Regions from separate parts of the Paenibacillus sp. E194 genome, predicted to be linked through region 4. Evidence: riboswitches for the same ligand, from Rfam matches in the RefSeq annotation. Region 4 holds a riboswitch; each other region holds the start of a gene.
The links. Region 4 has a riboswitch for cyclic di-AMP ahead of AZ66_RS25300 (hypothetical protein). Riboswitches for the same ligand answer to the same signal wherever they lie in the genome.
Positions count from the first base shown of each region.

Region 1 (4,171 bases), on a different contig from region 4:
AAAGCGCTAGATACGGCAGTGAAGGAAGCGAAAAAATTTATTGAGAAGAAATAAGTAATAATGAGAAATAAACGGGGCCGTTCCTTCGATGAGGCGCATTACGTACATGCGTCCTTCGATATGAACGGCCCTTGGCTTTTCAAAATGATAGGGTATGGAGATATGCTCATGTACTCGTTCTATTTCTGTACGAACAAATGGATTAAATTGCATTCAACGGTGTTGATGTTTATGTCCATGTCGTGATCGCTCTAGCGTGATCTTGGTTGCGATGAATCTTCGCAAGCGCATATACAATCCCAATTGGAGAAAGGAGGTACACAAGACCGATTAGGAAACCGACTATTGTTCCATCAAGCATGAATGACAGGGACATTAAGAAGTTGTCGAGCATAAGGTGAGCGAACATGGCCGTCCACCAGCTATGCTTCAGCATAATGAACAGGAAGAACATGCCGATAAACAGGAGCTCTACCGGCCGAGAGTAGTACGGATAGATTGGATAGGTGACATGTCCGAACGCCCATACAAGGGTAGGGATAATCCCGGCTAACCATGGGTTGCGGAACAATCGGTTCAGCAGTCCAACCCCGAACAAACGATATATCCCTTCCTCCGAAATAGCTGCAACCCAAGCTAGAAGAGGGAACAGTGGTGCAATTCGCAGGTTGAGCGGTGATTGTGAGGCATCGGTCGATGACCACGCATGAAACCCTGATTCCAAAATGAAAAATACAACTGTTTGCATGCCGAGCAATACGCCTGTGTACGCGATTCCGATCCATAATGCTTGTGTGAGCTTGCCGCCAAATGCGCGGTCACTCCATGTAGGCAGTACATCTCTGTACGCAGACAACTCCCATGCTCGCTTTCCTGCATGGAGAGAGAAGTAGAGGATAACGCCTTGAATTACTGTAATTGCGGCTTGAATGGCAAAGGACAGCCCCATATTCACCCCGTCCACAGGGGTACGGAGTTCCAGAGCGAAGAGACCCGGAAGCACGTTCCATAGATGCAGCAGAGAAATTCCGCATGAGACGGCAGTAAGAGCGAACAATGTCTTCGATCCGAACTTCAGGCCATGACGGTAGACGATGCAAGCGATCAGTGAACATGCACTTAGTAGGATCGTCATCCACATATAGCCGATATTGTAAATGGACGATGCGGTCTTCGTTTGATGTAGTTCTTCAGCTAGGTAGCTGTTCGGGATAACCCAGAAGGGCTTCAGCATGACAATACGATCTTGGGAGAAGACGGCCTTCACATTCAATGCAGCTTCACCTAGTCGTGCTTCAGGCACGTTATACTCAACCGTGTCTAGCTCTGACGATGAATCAATGAGTTTTAATTGGGCAGGATTCCATCCCATGTGTTTCAAAAGTGTATCAGCAAGCTTCTTACGGTTCACTGGATCCAAGGCAGTCTCCTCATTTTCTGCTGACGCCATATCCACCTGGTTTCCCGTCACCCCGTCTAAGTTCGAGGTGATAGGAGGCTTCTCCTCCCATTCGAATCCAATAATACGACCGCTTGTCATGTGAACGTCAATGCGCATGACACCGGATTTTCCAGCTCGATTCATATTCAATAATACCTGAAAAGTATCATAGGGGCTGGATGGTTCCCATTTCTGAAATGAAGCGGTCAGCTTCTCCTTGCTCATGTAGCCGGAAACCGTTGATTGACTGCGATAAATGACGGTTGGTGCAGTAGCTTCTTCAGGCGTAATTGAAATATGGAACTGTTTCAAGTCCTGTACAAATGTGAGTGCCTTTTGCGCTGCTTTTTCTTTGGTTAAGAGGGATTGGCTGGCTGCTGATTCCATCATGGCTTCTGTCTGTTGAAAGGGAATGAATACCTGAACAATGAGGAATAATAGAAATCCGGCCATAGAAGAAAGAAGAAGCGGCTTGGATACATAGGACATGTTGGAACCTCCATTCCATCACACATTTAGCGTATGGTTGCTTATTTGTTCATTTTATCCACTTCAACTTTGTAAAGTCCAGCAGAGAAAATGAAGAAACACCTAGCGATAATGAGTGTTTTGAATACAATTGAAGAAAATAGGGGATTGTAAGCGCTATTTATTCAAGTTTTTCGTCTTATTCTGGTTAATTTGTTCATTCCTTGACTTTGTATGCTGCAGGGGAAACGTATATAATCTCGTTATGAATTGCATACAAGCCGAGTTTCGTGAATGAACGAAAGCGGGGGACCCGATAAATGGGGTGAATATCGCAGTTGTGGATGCATAGAATCCACTTGCGATTAGGGCAGCCTGAACGTGCCCGAATCCGACAGCTAACCTCGTAGGCATGTACGTCAGGATACCAGCGATAGCATTGGATTTCCAGTGCTTTTTTTCGTGGGGAAAAAAGAGGTGACTCCCGTGGAGGGAACAAAAAAGGCCATTCGATTCAATCTGACACCACCGCGAATTCTGGTTGTAGGGTTTGCAGCAATTGTATTATTGGGCGCATTTCTACTCATGCTTCCGATATCAAATGCGGATGGGATTCCGCTGCCATTCCTCGATGCATTGTTCACGTCAACGTCAGCAACTTGTGTGACGGGGCTCATTGTGGTGGATACGGGCACTCATTTTACCGTATTCGGGCAGGTGGTCATCATGCTGCTTATCCAAATTGGTGGGCTTGGATTCATGACAATGGCAACGCTGTTCGCATTAGCACTGAAGAAGAAGATATCGCTGAAGGAAAGGCTTATATTACAGGAAGCGCTTAATCAGGGCAGCATGGAAGGCATCGTGCGCCTTATCCGTAAAGTGATCTTGTTTGCGGTATGTATCGAGGGGACGGCAGCTGTACTGTTCTCCGTGCGATGGGCATTTGATCTTCCGCTAGGCAAGGCCATTTATTTCGGTATCTTCCATGCTGTTTCTTTTTTCAATAACGCAGGCTTTGATTTGTTCGGCTCTGTCAGTGGGCCGTTTTCGAGCTTAACCAGTTATGTCGGAGACCCTATTATTAACCTGGTATCGATGCTGCTTATTATCCTTGGCGGGATTGGATTTATCGTCTTGTCCGATTTGGTGGAATACAAGCGTACTCGCAAGTTGTCTCTGCATACGAAGATCGTGTTAACGATGACGGGATTGCTCATTGTAATCGGAACGGTCGTTATATTTATATTTGAATTTACCAATACACGCACGTTAGGCAGTTTGAATGGCTGGGAGAAGCTCTGGGCATCCCTGTTCCAGTCGGTCAGCCCGCGTACCGCTGGAGCGAATACGATTGACATCGGAGCCATGCGCCAAGCCTCGCAATTTTTTATGGTTCTTTTGATGTTCATCGGGGCATCACCAGGATCCACTGGTGGTGGTATTAAGACGACGACGTTCGCCATTCTCATCGGAGCCGTATTTGCTATGATTCGCGGGAAAGAAGATATCGTCATTTACCGGTATCGACTCGCCAAGGATCGTATCTTCAAAGCAGTTACACTAACGCTGCTGTCATTGTTCTTGGTCATTATCGTATCGATGATATTGTCGACAACAGAAGATCATAGCTTCCTGATGATATTATTCGATACAACATCGGCCTTCGGAACGGTAGGGTTATCAATGGGATTGACGGCGGATTTATCAGATATCGGAAAAGTGCTGCTGAGCCTGACGATGTTTGCAGGCCGTCTTGGTCCATTAACGTTGGCTTATGCGTTAGGCCCGAAAAATGAGCGGGAATTATACCGACACCCAGAAGGAAAAATAACGATAGGATAAGCAAGTTAGATTGTAACGGACGAAGGAGTATACAGGGATATGGAGTTGCAGCAGTTTGCAGTGATCGGGATGGGACGTTTCGGTTCGAGTCTCGCGAAGGAGCTAGTAAAGCTTGGACACCAGGTGCTAGGCATTGATAAAGATGAGGAAGTAATTGGGGATGTTATGGGCTTCGTAACCCATGCAGTTGTAGCGGACGCATCAGATGAAGAGGTGCTGCGCTCACTCGGCATACGTAACTTCGATTGTGCGATCGTAGCCATTGGTGACGATATTCAGACGAGCATTCTGGTTAGTATTCAGATGAAGGAACTTGGCGTGAAGAAGGTTGTCGCCAAAGCACTTTCCGAATTGCATGGACGTGTTCTGGAGCGGATCGGTGTGGACAGGGTTATTTACCCAGAGCGGGATATGGGC
Region 1 covers NZ_JMDX01000008.1:32,584-36,754, forward strand. Annotated here, with positions in the region: gene AZ66_RS02255 (ABC transporter substrate-binding protein) at 1-54, shown strand, start outside; gene AZ66_RS02265 (CPBP family intramembrane glutamic endopeptidase) at 230-1,930, opposite strand; cyclic di-AMP (ydaO/yuaA leader) riboswitch at 2,179-2,337, shown strand; gene AZ66_RS02270 (TrkH family potassium uptake protein) at 2,396-3,754, shown strand; gene AZ66_RS02275 (potassium channel family protein) at 3,794-4,171, shown strand, end outside.
Region 1: linked by a shared signal. The riboswitch ahead of AZ66_RS02270 (TrkH family potassium uptake protein) and the one ahead of AZ66_RS25300 (hypothetical protein) in region 4 are both predicted to bind cyclic di-AMP.

Region 2 (4,171 bases), on a different contig from region 4:
AATTCATTACACAAGCGGTACAACTGGCGGAACAATAAGATCATATGGATTGCATCTATATGCGGTCTATACAGATCTCGATGTGATATGTTCGCTCCTCGTGGGAATTCAACCAGTGAGGAGCTTTTTCTCTTTATATAGAAGAAATACAGATTAACAGTCGTGATAGGTAGGGAAGGGGAAGGTTGTCATGTTCGATTGGTTCGACATGTTATGGACGTATAAATTAGGATTTGTATCCGGTGCTGGCATAACCGTGCTGCTATCCGCGATATCCGTTCTGTTCGGATTACTATTGGGAGTGGCCATTGTCTTGATGCGGATGTCTAAAATAAAGCCGCTTAAATGGTTTGCTGTCACCTATATCGAGGTGTTCCGTGGAACACCGCTGCTTGTACAATTATTCATTATTCATTATGGACTTGCAGAGTATGGCGTAGAATTCAGTGCGCTAACATCTGGAGCGATTGCTCTATCCTTAAATAGTGGTGCGTATTTGGCTGAAATCTTCCGTGCCGGCATACAATCGATCGACCACGGTCAATTGGAAGCAGCGCGTTCTCTCGGGATGTCAAAATCAATGGGGATGCGCTTGATCGTACTTCCACAAGCGTTCCGCAATGTCATTCCTGCGATCGGCAACGAATTTATTACGATTATTAAGGAGACTTCAATTGTCAGCACCATCGGGATTGCAGACTTGATGTTTGAAACGAATATCGTACGTGCCAAAATTTATTCAGCGATGGGGCCATTGATTGGAGCGGCGTGTATCTATCTCATTCTAACCTTCACTTTATCGAAAGTGGTGGCACGTTTGGAAAGGAAGTTGAGCGAGCATGATTAAAATTCAAAATTTGCATAAATCGTATGATAAATTGGAGATTTTAAAAGGGGTAAATGTCTCTATTGACCGTGGTGAAGTGGTTGTTGTCATAGGCCCTAGCGGATCTGGAAAAAGTACTCTCCTGCGTTGCATTAATTTGCTGGAAACTCCGACACAAGGGGATATCCGCTTCGAGGATCAGTGTATCACAGACAAGTCGCACAACATCAACAAAACACGTGAAAAAATGGGGATGGTATTCCAATCGTTCAACCTATTTCCCCATATGACCGTGCTGCAAAATATTACCCTTGCTCCAATAAAGGTGAAAGATGTGCCAGAGGCTGAAGCTAATAAACTAGCAATGGAGCTGCTTAGCAAGGTTGGTTTGGCGGATAAGGCCAAGGCATTCCCTAGACAGCTGTCCGGTGGACAGAAGCAGCGTATCGCGATTGCGCGAGCGCTTGCTATGCAGCCGCATGTGATGCTGTTCGATGAGCCGACATCAGCGCTTGATCCAGAGATGGTCGGCGAAGTGCTTGAGGTCATGAAATCACTCGCCGCAGAAGGAATGACGATGGTAATCGTAACTCATGAGATGAACTTCGCACGTGAAGTGGGCGATCGTATATTATTTATGGATGGCGGCAATATCGTGGAGGAAGGTTCTCCAGACCAATTATTTAACCATCCTAAGCATGCTAGAACGCAGGATTTTCTAAGTAGAGTATTGTAAATATATAGGTGTTCGAATAGGCATCCTTAAGGGGTGCCTATTATTGCTTGTTGTAATATGTAAGCGTTTTCGTTTACAAATCTGAAATATGTGCTATGATAGAAACATAAAGATTACAAAAATGTCATCTCTGATTACAAATTTGTTATGAAATAAAAAAAGTTTGAAGCTTCAATCCATTGGGGGGCGCGGGTTCCAGAGACTTACCATCATATTCCTGCGCACAGGTTACAAAATTGTGATATGATGCAATCCGAGCCGAAACGACACACCCGTACGGGGGATTATTGACCGGTGTTCGATATGTTGAGAACACCTTGGGGTGAATCGCTTATTCCGCAATTGGAATGGCGTAGGGGAACTCCTTGACCCGAATCCGACAACTAACCCCGCAGGCTAATGCACAGGAGGAAAACAGAACATATGCGTAAAAGAATTACACTAACGATTACTGCAGCTTTACTTGGACTTGCGTCCATTCTTCAAATTTTGCCGGCACAGGCTGAGCCTTATACGGTAAAAGAGGGAGAAACGTTCTATTCAATTGCTAAGAATTACAACATGAGTGTTGAATCCGTATTGTCGGCAAACCCGACAATTAATCCGAAAAATCTGTATGGTGGACTCTCCATCGAACTTCCAAGCCCCGTTGTTCAAAAATCGGTATTGGAAGGGATGCCAGTCAATAATGCTTTGGGTGTAGCAAAAAATGACGGACAGGCAGTCAAAACGGCTTCGAATAATCAGAAAGCAGCAGTGCAACAAGCTGCTCCTAAAAATGTAGTTCAATTGTCCTCTGGACGTACAGCGACATACAAGAAAACGATAAGCATGCGCGCAACAGCCTATACTGCTCATCCGAGTGAAAACGGCAAATGGGGCGCAGTTGATGCTTTGGGTAATGCATTGAAACTAGGCACAGTTGCGGTCGATCCAAAAGTGATTCCGCTTGGAACGAAATTGTATATTACGGGATATGATTTCAAACACTTGCCGACAGGCGGTATGGTTGCTGTAGCTACGGATACAGGCGGTGCAATCAAGGGGAAAAAGGTTGACATATTTGTACCGGTAAGCAAGAAGACAGGCAACACATTCGGCGTGCAAGACGTTAAAGTATACGTGTTGAAATAATATCTACTATTATAAATAGATGTAGATAAATACTTACAATAGCAATTGAACAACAAGCCTCGCCATTATGGCGGGGCTTGTTTACTTATTCCTTCTTTTCCTTCTGATCTTGAAGCAGATCAGGCAAGGTGACGAATTCATATTCCCGATCTCTCAACTGCTGAATAATTGATGGGAGTGCTTTCACGGTACCATGCAGGTACCCATTTTGTGTGCTTCCGCTGGCATGCTGCAAAATGATGGAACCTGGACGGACCCCACGCATCACATTTTGCAAAATACGTGAAGCGGTTAATCCTCGCCAATCGTTCGTATCTACATCCCAGTTCACGACCATGTATCCATTATCTCCTGCCCAGCGCAATTGCTCTTCGTTGATTTCTCCATATGGCGGACGGAAGTAACGAGGCTTATATCCGGTTGACTGCTCGATAATGCGTTCAGTATCCTTCACCTGGTGTTCAAAAGCTGGTAGCGTCAGCTTTGTCAACAATGGATGATTGTACGAATGATTACCGATCACATGCCCCTCGCGTACCATCCGCTCGACGAGTCCTGGATATGCCTTGGCACGAGAGCCAACGAGAAAGAAAGTGGCTCGGATATTGTGCTCCTTCAATATATCCAATACAAGCGGCGTAATGCGGTTATCCGGTGCGTCATCGAAGGTAAGCGCAACTTGTCGTTCTCCTTGACGCTGCTTCGCATTCAATTTAAAGATATGTGGGTACTTCAACCGCAGTTCCGCAATCGTGAGATGCTGTTTCTTCATCTTATGCATACTGGAGCGGGATGATTGTGAAGCTTGCGCCGCTGATTGCGACGGGCTTGATTTCTGCCACATGTACTTGCGTTCAGTCGAAGTGGAAGAACGTTGCTTCTGCTGGCCAGATTCTGGCTCAGCCTGCTGCGACTCCAGTCTTTTCTTCTGACTTTTCTGATTATCACGCTCTCCCTGCTCAGCTGTTATGGTGAACTTAGGCATCTCAATATGCTCCGATGAAGCTGTATTCTCTTGCTTTTCCTTAGCATGTGGGGAATGCATAGTCACGGAGTCTACCTTGAAGATACGTGGTACCGGATGAGTGCGATCTTGTCTCCACAGACTGTCTGCTGATGAATGGATCGATTCCGACTGATTTGGCTTGATTGGTGGCAGATTGGGTATGGGAGGCGTTGCTTCCTGCGAGCGATGGAAGCAGCCGGTAATACAGAGCAGGCAAAGGGATAATACAGATAAGCAGATTCGACAATGTTGCATAGCGCCATTCCCCCATTCCATAAACAGTTCAATATTCTTGTTATGTCCTTGGGGTGGCTGAAATATGCCCTTCCACTTACCTAGTACGGTAGGGAAATAATCTCATCGACTATAATTGTTAGGATGTTCACTTGTAACTTCTTGCTAATATTCTGAAAATTTGCGAAACCATTGTCACAATTCATACGCTAATGTGACATGGGTCACAGTGGGA
Region 2 covers NZ_JMDX01000092.1:3,177-7,347, reverse strand. Annotated here, with positions in the region: gene AZ66_RS14440 (transporter substrate-binding domain-containing protein) at 1-38, shown strand, start outside; gene AZ66_RS14435 (amino acid ABC transporter permease) at 191-847, shown strand; gene AZ66_RS14430 (amino acid ABC transporter ATP-binding protein) at 840-1,562, shown strand; cyclic di-AMP (ydaO/yuaA leader) riboswitch at 1,809-1,976, shown strand; gene AZ66_RS14425 (3D domain-containing protein) at 1,986-2,696, shown strand; gene AZ66_RS30620 (polysaccharide deacetylase family protein) at 2,782-3,957, opposite strand.
Region 2: linked by a shared signal. The riboswitch ahead of AZ66_RS14425 (3D domain-containing protein) and the one ahead of AZ66_RS25300 (hypothetical protein) in region 4 are both predicted to bind cyclic di-AMP.

Region 3 (4,171 bases), on a different contig from region 4:
ACCTAAACATATCTTTAATGGGGGGATTCATTTCATGGACAAGCAGCAGCTGCACTCGATCGTGGAGCATCAATATAAGCTACCAATCGAAATCGAACAATATGAAGCCGTACAACAAGTAGTCAGCCTACTTGGCTCTACAGATCCTGAATTGAGGGATGATCTTGCATATGGGATATTGTATGAATGGCTGATTACACAAAAAATCCTGACCGCTGGACAACTGACAGAGCTTCTTCATCAGACGTTATCAGACCAAATGCTTTTCAAAGGAATTGGGACTGCTGAGAACGATTCGGTCTTCCAACGTACATTCTCCGCCCTCTTACTCGCACTGCTTCTGAAGCGTGATGAACAACAGCCTTATATAAGCAAGCCTTTATATGAACACATTGCGAAGCGAGTTGTTGATTATTGCATGCAGGAGAACGATTATCGCGATTATGTAGAAGTTAAGGGATGGGCTCATGCTCCAGCTCACATCGCAGATGTCATGGCTGCTTGTGTACGTATTCCACACATTGGCCCAGAGGAATGCACGAAGCTTCTCGGTGCGATTGAGCACATGCTTCTTCATGCGAATCATATCTTGCGAACACAGGAAGATGAACGAATGGCGACAGCCGTCGTGTCAATGCTTGAGCTTAATAAGTTGTCGTTCACGTCCTATTGCGCGTGGCTTATGCAGGTAGAGCTGCCCAATGAAGACAAAGAGATTTTTCGCTGTAGACGCATAAATGTTAAAAATTTTGCTCGATCTGTATGGATGCGTGCAGCAATGAGAGAATTAATCGATCCAACAACAGAATGGCACAATTGGTATAACATTGAAAAGAAACTGAATCCGGTCTTCAACAGAGACATATAAGATCAACTTCATTTCTGTTACATTCCTCGTTATTCTCTTGTAGAGCGCCTGAATGAATACAAAAAAGACCTGCACTTACCTGCAGGTTCTTGATGTGATATCTACATACTTAACTCGTTAGCCTGTGAATGCTTGTACCCACACGCCATTGTAGTATGCAACACCGATGGAAGTGAAGCTCGAGCTCAGGATGTTCTTGCGGTGCCCATCGCTGTTCATCCATGCGTTCATTACTTCTTGCGGATTACGTTGGCCTTTGGCAATGTTCTCACCAGCAGTATTGAAATTGACACCTTGTGCTCTCATCAGATCGAATGGGGAGCCAAGTGTTGGAGATTGATGGTCAAAGTAGTTGTTATCATTCATGTCTTTCGCCTTGATCATTGCTACTTTGTTCAATTGTGCATCGGATTTCAACGGCTGCAAACCAGCATTCGCACGTTCTTGGTTCACCAAATCGATAACTTGGCTAGCGAAGTCACTGTTCGCATTGTTGTTGTCTTGTGGCGTAGTTGGTTTATTGTCACCAGGTGTTACTGGTTTTTCAGCTTCTGGCTTGTTTACTTCTGGTTTGTTAACCTCAGGCTTTTCAACTTCAGGTTTCTCGATTTCTGGCTTCTCTACCTCAGGTTTCTCAACTTCAGGTTTGTTAGCTTCTGGCTTTTTCAACTTCAGGTTTGTTTACTTCCGGCTTGTCCACCTCTGGCTTTTGAACTGGAGGCGGAACGATTGGCTTGTTCCCAATTTCTTTATGAATGGCTTCCATCCATTTGGACAAGATTTGCTTCAATTCCGAGTTATCTTGGAATACTTTATCAAAGTCCATATTCATACCCAGGTTTGAACAATTCGAGTTCATCATTGGATTCGGCTGTTGCACTGGGCTAACGGGTGCTGCCATAGCAGAGTTCGCTGCCATAACCGGTGCCAATGCAATCGCACTTGTAATTACAACTTTCTTAAATGTCTTCTTCATCCTGTACATCTCTCCCTTTGCAGCCTGCGAGGTTAGCTGTCGGGTTCGGGTTAAAGTGGACTCCCCTGTCGCTATACGACTTCACCCCAATGAATCGGTTCCCCCGCGCTCTGACGAGCTTCGGCTTGTTTTGTGGTACGTTTCCGATCCTAACACGGATAATACAGGAGATCATTTCAAATATATTGTAATTAATTATAATATCTTCCAAACACAAAGAACCGGAGTAAGCTAGACTCACTCCGGTTCTACTTTTCTAGTATTCCATTTGGTCGGAAATTGATCTATTCCTAATCCTCTCGCTGCTTACTTGATCACTTGGGACAACGCTGTGAAAATCACGCCAAGCGCATAGGCACCAGCATCAGGATAGCCAAGACTCCGTTCGCCAACCGTACCTGCTCTTCCCATACGAGCTACAATTGTCTCTGTATACTTTGCACCTTGAACAGCAGCCTCTGCTGCTTTCACAGAAGCAGTCTTCACGTCATCGCCCTCAGACGCACTCTGTACCCACGCATCTGCAAATGGAGCCAATGCATCGACAAGTGTCTTATCCCCAACTACAGCTCCTCTTCCAAATGAGCGCTCGCCCGTGTCTTGAATGCCTTTAACAACTGCTTGCATCATTTGTGCAAATTCAGAAACGGTCAATTCTACGCGTTCGCCCGCGAACTTGCTGGCTGCACGGAATGCTGAACCCCAGATTGGGCCGGAAGCGCCGCCGCAATGCTCCATAATAACTAACGAGCAAGCATGGAGGAAGCTGCCCATGTTGTCTGAATGATGTGCAATGATGTCATACCATTCTCTTTTCAATTGCTTGAAGCCTTTCGCCACACTCATACCGAAGTCGCCATCACCTGCATGTGAATCCAACTCGCAGAATGGAACTTCATTTTCAATGATGATTTCACTCATCTTGTCTGTTAGATAGATCAAGTTATTAACGGTGAACACATTATGTTCGACCTTCGAGAAGGCCTCGTCCGTCTCTACTGTGAAGGATACCTCGTGGCTCGCAGTTACTGCTTCGGACATCTCCTCAGGATGGATTGGTTCAAATGAACCGCTCACCTGCAATGCAGGCGTATTGCAGCTTGCTTCGAGGTAATGCTTAAGCTGTTCATCCAAGCGGATAACCGACACCGACGCGCCAGCCATATCGATACTTGTCATGTAGTTGCCTACGAATACTTTAACAAGAGTAATTTGTTGTGCATGAATCTCCCGAACTACGGCGTTCGCCAGCAAGTATAGTTCTTGCAGCGGGGATCCGCCAAATCCGTTAATCAGCACGGCTAGCTCCTGCTCAGAGCCTGCTGTAATCTTCATGTCACGGAACAAATCCGCAACCATTTTCTTCGCCAGTTCGTTAGCAGAAGCAATCTTCTCTCGGCGAATGCCAGGCTCCCCATGAATTCCTACGCCGTACTCGATCTCATCGTCATTCAACTGGAACGTTGGTGTTCCTTTCGCTGGAACTGTGCATGAGGTAAGCGCGAATCCAATACTTCTTGTGTTGTCGATCGCGTGCTGAGCAATCGCCTTCACTTCTGCAAGCTCCAAGCCCTCTTCAGCGGCCGCACCTGCAATTTTATGAACGAGCACTGTCCCTGCAACACCTCTGCGGCCAACCGTGTATAGACTGTCCTCTACAGCTATATCGTCGTCCACTTTGACATAATCGACCTGAATTCCGTCTTCTTTGGCTAGATGCGACGCATTTTTGAAGTTCATAATGTCGCCACTGTAGTTCTTAATAATGAGCAGCGTTCCCTTCTTGCTTGCAGAGGCCTTTAACGCTTGATAAATTTGAATTTGTGATGGGGATGCAAATACATCACCGCATACGGCTACATCGAGCATGCCTTGTCCAACAAATCCAGCGTGAGCTGGTTCATGACCGCTTCCTCCGCCACTGATCAACGTAACCTTGTTCTCATTCACGATTTTTTTCTTGACAATCTTGTATTTGCTGATGAACTCCAGTTCCGGATGTGCAAGCACCATACCGTTGCACATTTCCCGAACCAAAGTTTCCGGTTGATTCAATATTTTTTTCATTCCTTACACGTCCTTCTGGTCTTTGAATTGTTGACCCATCATATCAGCCACTCGAATCGCTGATACAACCATCTCTTCTGTGACTGGGAACGGCATGGAGTGGATAGATTCTTCAGGGATGCACGCCTTCTGTGCTACTGCCTGTAATTCCTCGTTCGTAACACTTGTTACACCGAGATCAGCCAAGCATACCGGAAGACCAATGCTTACACAGAATTCCAATACCTCGTTCATTTCTGCTGCGCTTGCATTCTCAAGGA
Region 3 covers NZ_JMDX01000106.1:11,879-16,049, forward strand. Annotated here, with positions in the region: gene AZ66_RS15725 (DUF2785 domain-containing protein) at 35-868, shown strand; gene AZ66_RS15730 (CAP domain-containing protein) at 986-1,537, opposite strand; gene AZ66_RS31915 (hypothetical protein) at 1,518-1,844, opposite strand; cyclic di-AMP (ydaO/yuaA leader) riboswitch at 1,851-1,980, opposite strand; gene dhaK (dihydroxyacetone kinase subunit DhaK) at 2,151-3,911, opposite strand; gene AZ66_RS15740 (glycerol dehydrogenase) at 3,915-4,171, opposite strand, start outside.
Region 3: linked by a shared signal. The riboswitch ahead of AZ66_RS31915 (hypothetical protein) and the one ahead of AZ66_RS25300 (hypothetical protein) in region 4 are both predicted to bind cyclic di-AMP.

Region 4 (4,171 bases):
TATGACAGAGCACTCGTTCACGAATCATCGGGAACAGATTGTCGAACCTCTTGACGTGCATGCACAAGTGGTTGAAGTAATCGAGAGTTTGACGAAGCTGCAAGTCAGTCTATCCCACAATATGAAGGTACTGCTCCGGCGGGAGGAATCCGAGGGTTACGGAGATAGCCTCGGAGGGGGCTTGTTGAATGGAGAGTTCGGGATAGGAGACAAAATGTAATGGCTGCAGCGCACGAGGAGCAGCAGGTGCAGATTGAAATGATCAAGGCCATTGTACAGAGCCAATCCGCATTGGCACGTATGTTGAATCAAATGGCTGACCTTACAGCACATTCAGAAGCTGCAACGAAATTGCTTAAGGACAATATTCGTCTGTTGTCCATGTATCAGCTTGCACTATGCGGCATGGTCACAGGTTTTCAGACCCGTATTCGCAAGACAGGCACAGCTGCGCCTCCATGGCTGCATCCGGATTGTCAATTCGAGGAGATGAGAGTGGAGGAGGGAGAAGTTGCAAGTGAATAAGCAGAAGCGAGCACAGAGATCCCGGCGGCAAATGGGACAGCAGAAGCTGGTTAGCGGCACTGCATCAACGGGAAGCGTAAGGAAAGTGAGCAAGCAGGTTCCGCAACGGAAATTGCAACGCCGTCTTCAGGTTGTGAACCAGCCCGAGTGTCGGCGTACAACGAAGCAAATTGCCTCAACACATTCGACTCATCACCGCATTCAACATCCTGCATTTCAAGATGGATATCGGGTGGGGTATGCGAAGGGATATGAAGATGCACATCAACTGTCCTATGCCAATCAATCATAACGAAGTGAACAGTCTGACACTTGCATAGGCAAGAGGAGGGCTGTTTTTTAATGGATGTCGAGCGATAGGATTCGGGTAAGAAGGAACTTGAAACAAATATAATATCACATGTCGGTAAACGGAGTAGAACGATGCGCAGTTGTAAGCTTGCGCACCGTCAGAAATTCGAAGTTGGTTTACATTTCCCTTCAAGTTGGGTTCAAGAAGGGAGACGCCGCTTCTAACTTGAATGTGGCTCCATTTGTAAATAGAATCAAATCCAGGAAATCCAAACAAATGGTCAAACAAAGCGTTTACATACAGGTATTTATTTAAATTTCTTTGTTTTGCTCATGAAATCATCGCCGCATAAGCAAAGTTGAGAAATTGCGAGGTAATGATGCTGTAATGAGAGATAAGATGGGATTAGTTGATCACAATTGCCCGGAAATGGAGAAATTATGGTTTTCATTTCATTTACAGCAGGAGGGGAAAGGCGTAAGATTCAGTTCAGCAACAACAACGTTATCCGTTGCGTCTCAATCGCTGAATTCCGCAGGAAGCGGAAGCGGGGGAACCAATGAAGCGAATGGAGCTGAGTGGACAGTCAGCAGCCACCGTTCGCATGGGGTGAATCCGGCACAGGATCGCTGTTCCTGGCTGGTAGGGCGACTCTTCGCGCCCGAATCCGTCAGCTAACCTCGTAAGCGTACGGGAGAGGCGCGCCTGATCATATGGCGACGCACCTCTTTCTTGCAAGTAGGGCTTCGGACAGATGAACAGGAGGAACTGGATATGTACGATGCGGACCGGGTCATTACAGTGTTCGCAGGCTGTGAGACGGGGATTGAATTCATACGTCAGTTGAAAGGAGCAGGATATTCGGTTGCGGGTATTGCCCATAATGGGCGATTGGCAACGCGATTGGAAGGTGTTGGCGTTCATTCCGTATGCCGAATCAATACGACGGAGCCGAAGGCGTGGGCCGTCCCTCATGTCCCGATTGGCCGAATCTATGTGTTTGAACAGAGCTTTGCGCTTTCCTGCCGGCTTCTTCAAATATGCCGGCAATGGACGACGGATCCGATCACAATCGTGACGAAGCGTCATCATCCGCAGTCGATCTACCGATTGCTTGGTGCAAATTACGTCATTTATACGCAATCGGATCAAGTTTCATTTTTACTATCAGATATCATCTAATTTATCCATATAGGCAATGCTCACCGCTGAATCCCATTCATGGGAACGGGGGAACCAACGTTAGTGCGCCAGCTGTACATCTGCAGTTCGCGCAAGGGGTGAATCCGGCACAGGAATCCGTTCCTGGCCGGTAGGGCGACTCTTCGCGCCCGAATCCGTCAGCTAACCTCGTAAGCGTCCAAGGAGGCAGCCTTTATTTCGTCGTGGAACATTACGCGCACGTTTATTTGACGATGCGCGAAATAGGCCACACGGAAAGGGTCCCTCTTTCCGTGTGGCTTTTTGTGTTGCCTGCGCGTTCCTACTGAGCAGGAAGTCTTGGTAGGAGCGGGATCGCGGCAGCATTGCCTGGAGAGATGAGAACCTTATTCAGGAGGAGGAAGGGACTATGTTTGATGCAGTCATGATGATTCTTCTCGCACTGCTTGGACTAAGCGTATTGGGTATTCTCCATTGGTGCAAGACGGAAGTGGAGGAACGGGGTGATCGCTCATGATGATCGTGTTATTCACCTTGATTACGGCGCTGTTCATTTATTTGCTATATGCCTTAGTCAAACCGGAACGATTTTAGTTTGGGCAGAGTGATTGTTGATATTTGTACATTAGAGAAGGGTGGAACGGAACAATGAGTGCAATCGAATGGATCGCCATTGGAATTACCTTATTGCTTGCCTTGGCGATAGCGCGTCCGATCGGAATATATATGGCAGGGGTGTTTGACAATAGCGGAGCTCCAAGACCGCTGGATCTTGTATTTGGTCCGATAGATCGTTTTTTGTTTAAGTGTTTCGGCATTAAGGATCAATCGCAAAGCTGGAAGGCATACGCCTTTACGGCAGTTGCCACGAACGTGCTGATGATTGTGGTGACATATGCAATATTCCGCCTTCAAGGGGTATTGCCGCTCAATCCGAATGGCATTCCTGGCATGGAACCGGGAGTAGCATTCAATACGGCGATCAGCTTCATGGCGAATACGAACTTGCAGCACTATAGCGGTGAAAGTGGACTTTCTCCGCTGTCACAAATGACGGGCATTATTTTCTTGATGTTTACGTCACCTGCTACTGCGCTAGCGGCAGTAATGGCCATTATACGAGGGTTGACTGGCAAGCCGCTCGGCAACTTTCTGGCTGACTTAGTTCGTTCGATTACACGGATCTTTATGCCAATTGCTATTGTTGCCAGCATCCTGTTCATCTGGAATGGTACGCCGCAATCCTTGAGTCCAATGGATACTGCAGTCACGGTTGAAGGAGCAGAGCAGCATATTCCGCTTGGGCCCGTAGGCTCGATGATGTCGATTAAGGAGCTTGGCAACAACGGCGGTGGCCATTATGGAGCGAACTCAGCACATCCATTTGAGAATCCGAATGGTGCAACGAATGTACTTCATATTCTGCTTATGCTGATGCTCTGCACAGGGTTGCCGTTTACCTACAGCCGCATGGTCGGCAACAAGAAGGAAGGGCGTGTGCTGTTCGTCTCCATGGCGATTCTGTTCCTGATTATGCTCGGATCATCTCTTACAGCCGAACATATGGGCAATCCTGTGCTTAACGCAGCAGGATTGAGTGGAACAGGTAGTATGGAAGGGAAGGAAGTTCGTATTGGCGTTGCCCAGTCCTCACTGTATTCGGTCGTTACGACTGCATCAGAGACGGGCGGTGTCAACAATATGCATGATACGCTGACACCGCTTGGCGGCTTGATCCCGATGGCGAATATGATGCTGAATACCGTATTCGGCGGCGTCGGTGCGGGATTTATGAACGTGCTGCTGTACGTCATGATTGCCGTGTTTTTATCAGGCCTCATGGTTGGGCGGACACCTGAATTTTTGGGACGCAAGCTGGAAAGTAAGGAGATGAAACTGCTTGCGGTTACCCTGTTGGTACATCCCATATTGATTCTCGTACCAACGGCGATTGCAGTTGCCACACAAGCGGATACCCTGTCCAATCCAGGATTCCACGGATTGTCTCAAGCGTTGTATGAGTTTACGTCTTCTGCGGCGAACAATGGTTCTGGCTTTGAAGGATTGGGAGATGCAACGCCGTTTTGGAACATTTCCACAGGTATTGTCATGTTCTTGGGGCGCTACGTATCGCTCGTTACGCTCCTTGCCGTAGCAGGATCGATGGCGAAGAAGCAGCCAATTCCGAACACA
Region 4 covers NZ_JMDX01000288.1:511-4,681, reverse strand. Annotated here, with positions in the region: gene AZ66_RS25320 (hypothetical protein) at 1-220, shown strand, start outside; gene AZ66_RS25315 (hypothetical protein) at 220-525, shown strand; gene AZ66_RS25310 (hypothetical protein) at 518-817, shown strand; cyclic di-AMP (ydaO/yuaA leader) riboswitch at 1,331-1,521, shown strand; gene AZ66_RS25300 (hypothetical protein) at 1,592-1,999, shown strand; cyclic di-AMP (ydaO/yuaA leader) riboswitch at 2,014-2,191, shown strand; gene kdpF (K(+)-transporting ATPase subunit F) at 2,492-2,572, shown strand; gene kdpA (potassium-transporting ATPase subunit KdpA) at 2,627-4,171, shown strand, end outside.